Regions from separate parts of the Candidatus Villigracilis proximus genome, predicted to be linked through region 2. Evidence: riboswitches for the same ligand, from Rfam matches in the RefSeq annotation. Region 2 holds a riboswitch; the other holds the start of a gene.
What was found. A riboswitch is a leader RNA that binds a small molecule or an ion and turns the genes downstream of it on or off. The one in region 2 is predicted to bind cyclic di-GMP.

Region 1 (4,423 bases), on a different contig from region 2:
CGTTGATCGCATCCGGCCGCTGGATTCGCAAGGATGATGTTCGCAAGCTGGCGATCAGTGAAGCAGTACTTGAGTTTTATCCCAACTTGCAGCCCGGCGACCATTTACTGCTCAAGATTCAAGGCAGGGAAGAATCCTGGGAAGTTGTTGGTATCTTTAAATTTGTCGGTAATGAAGGCATTCTGGCCTATGCGCCTTATGAATATATTTCGCAGATATCAAACCTTGCAAATCGTTCCTTCTCTTTTCGTATGGTCACAAATCAACATGACCGCGTCTATCAGGATTTGATGGCCGAGAAGCTGGATCATTTCTTCCGCGACGAAGGATTCAAAGTTCGTAAATCCGAATCAGGCCTGGCCTCGCTTGATACTGCTTCGGAGAGTTTGGATATTCTGGTGGTCTTTTTGCTCATCATGGCTATTCTGACAGCCGTGGTAGGCGCAATGGGGTTGACCGGCACCATGGGCATGAACGTCCTTGAGCGCACGCGTGAAATCGGCATCATGCGCGCCATCGGCGCTGATGACCGCGCCGTCATGCGCACGATCATCGCAGAAGGCTTTGTGATCGGCACGATTTCATTTATTCTGGCGATCGTGGTTTCCATACCAATTACATACGGACTTTCCTATATTGTCAGTCTGGCTGTGTTTGAAACACCCATTCAAGTGGTCTTCACGTATTTGGGCTACGCCATCTGGTTTGCGCTGGTGCTGGTTCTTTCGGTGTTGGGTTCCATTTTGCCGGCCCGTAATGCCGCGCGTTTGACCATTCGTGAAGTATTGGCTTACGAATAAAAATATTTGTTTTGGTAAAAAACCTAAAGGTCTTTTGTTATTCGGGATTTTACCAAGCAAGGCAGACCTTTAGGGTTTGTGTATAGAGTAGAAAATAATCACATAAACAATGAAATGACAAGAAGGTATAAAATGAAAAAACAAACACTAACTATGATCGCAATACTAACCATCCTTTCACTCGCGCTCGCCGCGTGTGGAAATCAACCTGAGGCCACACCCGCCCCAGCGGAAATTGTCTCGTCCAGTGATGTTGTCGCGGAAGGCCGCCTCGAACCGATTCAGGGTGCGAACCTATTTTTTCAGGCACGCGGTGTCGTTGAGGAAGTTCTGGTGAGCGCCGGAGATACCGTCAGCGAAGGGGATGTCCTCGTCCGCCTCGCAAATGCGGGCGGGGCTGAAGCGCAGGTTGTCGTCGCCCAAAATGCCTATGATGTCCTCCTCCGCAATGAAAGCAGTGACCGCGCCAAACTCTGGCAGGCTTATATGGATGCGCAAATTGCGCGCGGCAAGGCCGAAAATAAATGGGAAGATTTGAATGTTGACAGCATCGAAGACAGCATCGAAGATGACAAGGCGACAATAGAAGATCGTCAACAAGATGTGGCCGATGCGCAGGAAGACTTCGATAAATATAAAGACCTTGATGTCGATAACTCCAAACGCAAGAATGCCGAGGATGATCTTGAACAGGCACAGGACGATCTGAATCAAGCCATCCGCGATCTGGAAGCCACTATTCGCAAACGTGATGAAGTACGCGCGGATTATGATGCCGCACTTGGTCTTGAAGCCGAAGCGAAATATCAATATGAGATCAGCCTTGACGGCCCGAATTCAGATCAGCTCTCATTGGCAAAAGCAAATCTTGATGCTGCAAAAGATACGCTTTCCAATTACATCATAACTGCACCGTTTGGCGGCACTGTGGCGGATGTCAATGTGAAAGTGGGTGAGCAGGTGACAGCTGAAACGCGTGTGATTAGCATTGCCAATTTTAATACCTGGGTTGTTGAAACCACAGATGTAACTGAACTCGAAGTGGTAAAAATCAGTAAAGGACAAACTGTTACGCTCATCCCTGATGCTCTTTCTGATTTGGCTCTCAGCGGCACGGTCACAGAGATCAGCCAGGCCTACACCCAACAAGGCGGTGACATTCTTTATACAGTCCGCATTGCGGTGGCGGAAAACGATCCGCGTTTGAAGTGGGGCATGACCGTGGAAGCTACCTTCAGGGAAGTTGTACAACAATAATAAAAAAATCTCCGTCAACTGGCGGAGATTTTTTTATTAGAACATCTGAGTGATTGAAAAAAACATTTTCTCGTGCAATAATAAAGTTGCTCCGAGAAAGAGCAAAACCGGGAAAACCCGGCGACGCAAAGTCATGGGTCTAACGCTGAACTGAGTCACGACCGCCAGACTGCCGATAAAAGCAAAACCGCCAAAAGACGGCGACGCAAAGTCAGGAATCTAAAACCAGTATAAGTTTCTGGTCAGGATTGACCGACTTCCGAAAGGTAAAATCAGGGAAACCTGATGGCACAAAGTCATGGGTCTACAATCACAAAATTATTTTTCGTGATCATGATTGCCAGGCTGCCGAAGAGCAAATCTTTTCACAGGGATGACCGAACGCGCGTCATCCCTGTTTGCTTTTGTCATTTATCTGTAAATAAACTGTAATATGTTTTTTACACTTTGAATTCTTCCCCATGCTATACTCTACGCAGGCAAAAGGAGACCTTATGTCTGAGCGAATTCTCATTGTAGATGATACTGAATTAAATTTGAAGATGGTGGGTTCTATTCTTCTAAAAGATGGTTATGAAATCATAACGGCTCGAAACGGCATTGAGGCCCTGGAGGTGATCAAATCCAAGCCTCCGGCATTGGCGATTCTGGACGTCATGATGCCGGACATGGATGGATACACTCTTTGTGAGCGTCTGCGTCAAATTCCGTCCACCGCGAAAATTCCGATCATTATTTTGACCGCGCTCAGTGGTGTTGAAGATAAGATCAAGGCTTTTGACTCTGGCGCGGATGATTTTTTAGCAAAGCCATTTGAGTCGCAGGAATTGCGCGCCAGGGTCAAGGTGTTGTTAAGGCGGTTTTCAGAGCGGGAATCTGTTCAAACAAATGAAGAAGTATCGGGGAAGGTGATTGCGGTATTTTCATTGCGCGGGGGAATTGGGGTGTCCATGCTTTCGTCAAATCTGGCCGCATCATTATCACAAATTTGGGGCACGCCTACAGTGCTGGTGGACCTGGCGTTTATGAATGGACAGAGTGCGCTGCTCCTTGATCTTCCCCTTCGTAATTCCTGGGCCGATCTGGGGCGCTCTCCCGCAAAAGAAATGGACATGGATCTGATTAACTCTGTTTTGCTTCATCACGATTCAGGTGTGCATGTCCTTGCATCTCCGCGCCGTCCGCAGGAAGCGGAAGTCATTACAGCCGACCATGTCCAGTCTGCCATCGGATTGCTCCGCGCCCATTATCATTATATTATTCTGGATCTGCCCCATGATTTTTCAGAAACCACGCTGGCAGGTCTGGATATGGCTGACCAAATACTGCTCATGCTCTCGCCTGAAACGGCATCTGTCCGCTGCGCCGCGAATGCCCTGGAAACTTTTGGGCAGCTTCACTATCCGCCCGACCGGACAACCTTGATCTTGAATTGGCCTTTTAAGGGGAAAGGGTTACCGCGCGCCGGAATTGAAGGCGCATTGAAAAGGGAATTGGGCGTTGTGATTCCTTACGCCGGCGAAGCGGTTGTCTCTTCGATCTTATACGGGAAACCTTCCGCCTTGCAGATGCCGCTTGATCCTTTGGGTGCATTTTTGGAAGATCTGGCGTATCTTTACAGCAAGGAAGATCATAAACAAAATCCGCCCGAGAGTGCAGGGGAAGGGCTTAAGCGTGTAAAAGTACGCGCGCAGGCCCGTCAGGAAAAATCGTGATCGCCGGCTGATAATACAGGGATATTTCCCATGCCAGACGATCAATTGAAAATTGGGAGAAAAACATGAAAAAATTTCGCGGATTAATATCCAAAATGGACAGGGTCTTGTTGAATATGGACTCTTACTCGCATTGATTGTTGTCGGTTTGATTCTCGCATTAAGCCTTGGCGGCGTTTCCCTGTCTGATCTTTATTGCACAGTGGCAAGCGGTATAGGCGGTGGAGAGTCTTGCAATGAACAGAAGATGTACTGTCAGGATTCTTTTGACGGCGATCTAAGCGCGTGGCAACCCTTGAATAATACGGTGTCTTTGAACGATGGTCAGATGTGTTTTGGCAGCGGGTTGCAGGCCATGAATAAATGTTCCATGAAATTGCCTGAATCAGATTATGTCATTAAGATGGATGATGTTAGCATCTCAAGCGGTAATGGATATGGTGTGTTTTTCCGTTCGACTGTTGACAGTAATGGGCTGGATGGGTATGTCTTTCAATATGATCCAGGCTGGAAATCATCTAAATACCCAAACGGGGCACTTCTCATTCGTCAATGGATCAATGGTCGTGAAATTTCAACCCCCATTGCAGTTACTCCAATCGGAGAAAATGTATATAACACCCCGCATGATTTTGAAATTAACGTCTCAGG
Region 2 (4,423 bases):
AATTACTCTGGCTGGCACCGATGCGGACGGCGACACATTGACCTATGTGATCGTGACCAACCCTGCACATGGAACATTAACTGGAACCGGCGCGAATCGGACTTACACTCCCGCCGTAAACTACAACGGTGCAGATAGTTTCACCTTCAAGGTCAACGACGGAACTGTGGACAGTGCTCCTGCCACTGTTAGTATCACCGTGACCGCCGTCAATGATGTGCCGGTTGCCAACGACCAGTCTGTCAGCACAACGAGGAACACACCCAAAGCTATTACACTGACTGGCTCAGACATAGACGGCAATTCCTTAACTTATATTATTGTGGCAACTCCGTCACATGGCACTCTTAGCGGCACTGGCGCAAGCCGAACCTACACACCGAACACGAATTACACAGGCACGGACAGCTTTACCTTCAAGGTCAACGATGGAACGGTGGACAGCACTGTTGCAACAGTGAGTATCAATATCACATTCGCAAATGTTGCCCCGGTCGCGAGCCCGCAGTCTGTTAGCACCAATGAAGATACAGCCAAGGCCATTACTCTGGCTGGTACCGATGCGGACGGCGACACATTGACCTATGTGATCGTGACCAATCCAGCACATGGAACATTAACTGGAACCGGCGCGAATCGGACTTACACTCCCGCCGCGAACTACAACGGTGCAGATAGTTTCACCTTCAAGGTCAATGACGGAACCGTGGACAGTGCTCCTGCCACGGTCAACATTACCGTGACCGCCGTCAACAATCCACCAACAGATATCTCTATATCAAAGAGTAATTTCAACGAAAATCAAGCTGTAGGTACGTTGGTTGGAACATTCTCCACTACAGATTCTGACATGAGTGACACCTTCACTTATGAATTCTGCGGGGTACTGATGATGCTTCTTTCACAATCAACGGTGATAGCTTGAAGACTGCTGTGCTTTTTGATTACGAAACTAAAAATACTTACAGCATCTGTGTCCGCAGTACAGACGCCGCCACACTTAGCGTTACCAGAACGTTTGTGATTACTGTCAATAATCTTCTGGACACGCAAACCTTTATGGATGTGCCTCAAGGTTTCTGGGCAGCTCGTTATATTCAAGCGATCTATGAAGCTGGAATCACGAGCGGTTGTACAACCAACCCATTAAACTATTGCCCTGATGCTTCTGTCACCCGGGCGCAGATGGCGATCTTCATCGAAAAGGGAATGCGCGGTTCCGGATTTACTCCTCCTGCCGCAACTGGCACAGTCTTTACAGATGTTCCACAAGGGTACTGGGCAGCCGCCTGGATCGAACAACTGGCAGCCGATGGCATCACTGGTGGATGTGGAGCAGGCGTTTACTGCCCGGATGCGGAAGTAACACGTGCGCAGATGGCCGTCTTCCTGCTAAAGGCCAAGCATGGGTCAGCTTACACTCCGCCGGCCTCCAGTGGCACAGTCTTTACAGATGTTCCACAAAGTCATTGGGCAGTCGCCTGGGTCGAAGAGTTGGCGGCTGAAGGGATTACCAGTGGTTGTGCAGCAGGACTATATTGCCCCGAGAGTTCCGTGACACGTGCCCAGATGGCGGTATTCCTTCAAAAAGTTTTCAATCTACCTCTGCCGTAGTCATCCGGCAATAAGATAATTTTCATAAAACACCCCTACAGTTAAAAACTGTAGGGGTGTTTTATTTTGGCAGATTTGATTTTCAGATTTCCAAAGATGAGCGATTCTTTTTGAGCAGTGACTGGAGCATATTTTTGTTTGCTTGTTTTTTTACTGTATACAAAATTGTAACGTTGAATTTCATAATTGTTAGGTTAATTAAGAGGAAATATCTGTATAATGATTTTGTAATAAGAAATTGATAAAGGCAAACCCAGTGAAAACTGGGGACGCAAAGCCAACGGGTCTACCGCCACAGCAAATGTGGTCATGATTGCCAGGCCGCCAGAACTTTATATATGGTTATTCCTTGGCGGACCTGAATGAATCCAGGTTCGCTTTTTTTGTTATTTTTGAACTTTACAAAGTTTGTATCGATAAGGGCAAACCCGGCGAAAGCCGGGGACGCAAAGCCAACGGGTCTACCGCCACTGATGTGGCCATGATTGCCAGGCCTCCGAAAACGAATCAGCGCGAGTTTTTGCGTTCCGGGTGCCCTTGTCAGGAGAGAAACAATGGTACCCAAATATTTTTCTAACTCCATCTGCCTTGCCATCATTTTGACACTTTGTCTGACTGCAGTTCCTGCGCCTGTTTTTGCTGCATCAAGCCGCATTGAATCTGTTGCCGTAAAAGAGCACGTCATTAAATTTTATCTTGACCCTGCTCTTGTGCCTGATGTGAACTTTGCAAAAGCAGTTCTTGGTGAATATGTGCATGATATGAATGTTATTCTGGCAAAGAACACATCCCGTCGCCTGATATTTAACCCTGAAACAGGTATTATTCTCACGAATACACAGCCTCACTCAAATCAAGCAACCCCTCCTTTGCCTGTGGAAGATTTTGAGATCTGGGTACATGCGATTCGCACGGACTATTCAATCTCTTACGGTGGATACGCCGGTATTGACGATGGCGGCGCCGGAGTTCTTGCAGGTTTAAAATGGACAAAACTCTATGACCCCAATTCACTTTCTGCGGATGAGGTGGTCGATTATTGGACACAGATCAACAATATGCTCCATGAGTTGGCGCATGTATTCGGAGCGGGGTATGGAGAATACTATAAACTTACCACCATTCAAGATGCAACCGGAGTTGCTCCTCTGCTTAATATAAACATCCTTAACCAAAACGATGCATTCTGGAGCGACAAACCCGATTTCATGACCGATCCGTTATTGAAGAACGCGGCACAAGCCATGATCGCCGGGCAACCGGCCAATCGCGCAAATCTGCTCGATTATGTTGAATATTCAAAATTGACAGCGAAGATCATTAGCAGTGATTATCGTAACGGATCTCCCACAATAGACCTTTCACAAATTAACATTAAGGTAGTTTCCACTGATGGACAGCCTCTGAATGAAGCCAAAGTTGATGTGTGGAGCGTTTTTGGTGGTTCTCCATACTCTACACAATTAATGGTGGATGATCTTACAAACGAAAATGGAGAGATTGGCTTTAGTTGGGGTGGTTTGAGCAATCCGCATAATAGTTATGATTTTTTACGCCTGATCAAAGTATATAAAGAAGGTTATGTTGCTTCAGCCAGATATTTTTCCATATTTGACGCGGATATTGAGAAACTGGTCAACGGGAATGACTTTTTGACCATCACAATTCAGTTAGGCGTAGTTGATGCAAACCCGCCATCTACATCTACTTTTGAGGATGTGGACGTGAATGCCTTCGCATCGTCGTCCATTGAACAGTTATATAATGCCGAGATCACTGGCGGCTGTTCACTTTCGCCTTTGCTCTATTGTCCAAACGATATCGTCACTCGCGGACAAATGGCGGTTTTTCTTGAGCGCAGTATGAAAGGCTCCGGTTTTTCTCCTTCTGTTGGTATGCTTAGCTTCAATGATACAGCTGATCATTGGGCACGTTATTGGATCGAAGTTCTTGCGGTTGATGGAGTGACAAGCGGCTGTGGAAATGGAAATTATTGCCCTGATAGCCCGGTGACTCGTGCTCAAATGGCGGTATTTTTATTGCGTGCCAAACATGGTGCTGATTATGCCCCATCTGCTCCTTCCGGTCTTTTGTTTCAGGATGTACCCTCCGATTATTGGGCCGCGGCTTGGGTTGAGCAATTCAGCACGGATGGAATTACAAGCGGCTGCGGCAATGGAAATTATTGTCCTGACGAGCCTGTAACACGTGCGCAAATGGCCGTCTTTCTAACCAGAGCCTTTGATCTTATTCCCTAGAAAATTTTTTATGCCGCTGTGGCAAACAGGCACTTGAGGTACGCCCCTTCTTCAAATCCAATCGGATGGTCAAGCGCGTGGCTGGTGCGTTCAATCTCTATCAATCGGCGGTTGGATTCTCTGGCGGATTGGTGGATGGCATCAAAAAAGGATTGAGCATCAATGCGGCTGGAACAGGAAGCCTGCACCAACACCCCGCCAGAGCGCAGCACACTTAACCCGAGCCTGGTCAGCTTTCTATAAGCAGCCAGCCCCGCTGCAACTTGACTCTGATTCTGCGCGAACATGGGCGGGTCGATGATGACAAGGTCGAAGAACCTCTTTTGTGATTCCATGCGGGCAAGAACTTCAAAGGCATCTTCGGCAATGGTTTCGTGTACAGCAGATTTTACTGTGGGGATATGCAGGTTATGTGAAAAGTTATTGATTGCAGCTTGTATGGCGGGCGCACTGATATCTACGCTGACGATTTCTTTTGCGCCGCCGCGAGCGGCATAAACTGAGAATCCGCCAGTGTAAGCGAATACATTTAGCACAGATTTCCCCTTGGA

Region 1: another riboswitch for cyclic di-GMP. It lies ahead of IPL71_RS22715 (CpaE/TadZ family protein); the one in region 2 lies ahead of IPL71_RS13360 (S-layer homology domain-containing protein).

The regions. Positions count from the first base shown of each region.
Region 1 covers NZ_JADJUO010000028.1:31,248-35,670, forward strand. Annotated here, with positions in the region: gene IPL71_RS22705 (ABC transporter permease) at 1-800, shown strand, start outside; gene IPL71_RS22710 (HlyD family secretion protein) at 933-2,057, shown strand; cyclic di-GMP riboswitch class I at 2,148-2,234, shown strand; cyclic di-GMP riboswitch class I at 2,313-2,410, shown strand; gene IPL71_RS22715 (CpaE/TadZ family protein) at 2,552-3,772, shown strand; gene IPL71_RS22720 (3-keto-alpha-glucoside-1,2-lyase-like domain-containing protein) at 3,825-4,423, shown strand, end outside.
Region 2 covers NZ_JADJUO010000011.1:23,285-27,707, forward strand. Annotated here, with positions in the region: gene IPL71_RS13345 (Ig-like domain-containing protein) at 1-41, shown strand, start outside; gene IPL71_RS13350 (Ig-like domain-containing protein) at 8-925, shown strand; gene IPL71_RS13355 (S-layer homology domain-containing protein) at 922-1,614, shown strand; cyclic di-GMP riboswitch class I at 1,851-1,943, shown strand; cyclic di-GMP riboswitch class I at 2,026-2,115, shown strand; gene IPL71_RS13360 (S-layer homology domain-containing protein) at 2,169-3,872, shown strand; gene IPL71_RS13365 (class I SAM-dependent rRNA methyltransferase) at 3,881-4,423, opposite strand, start outside.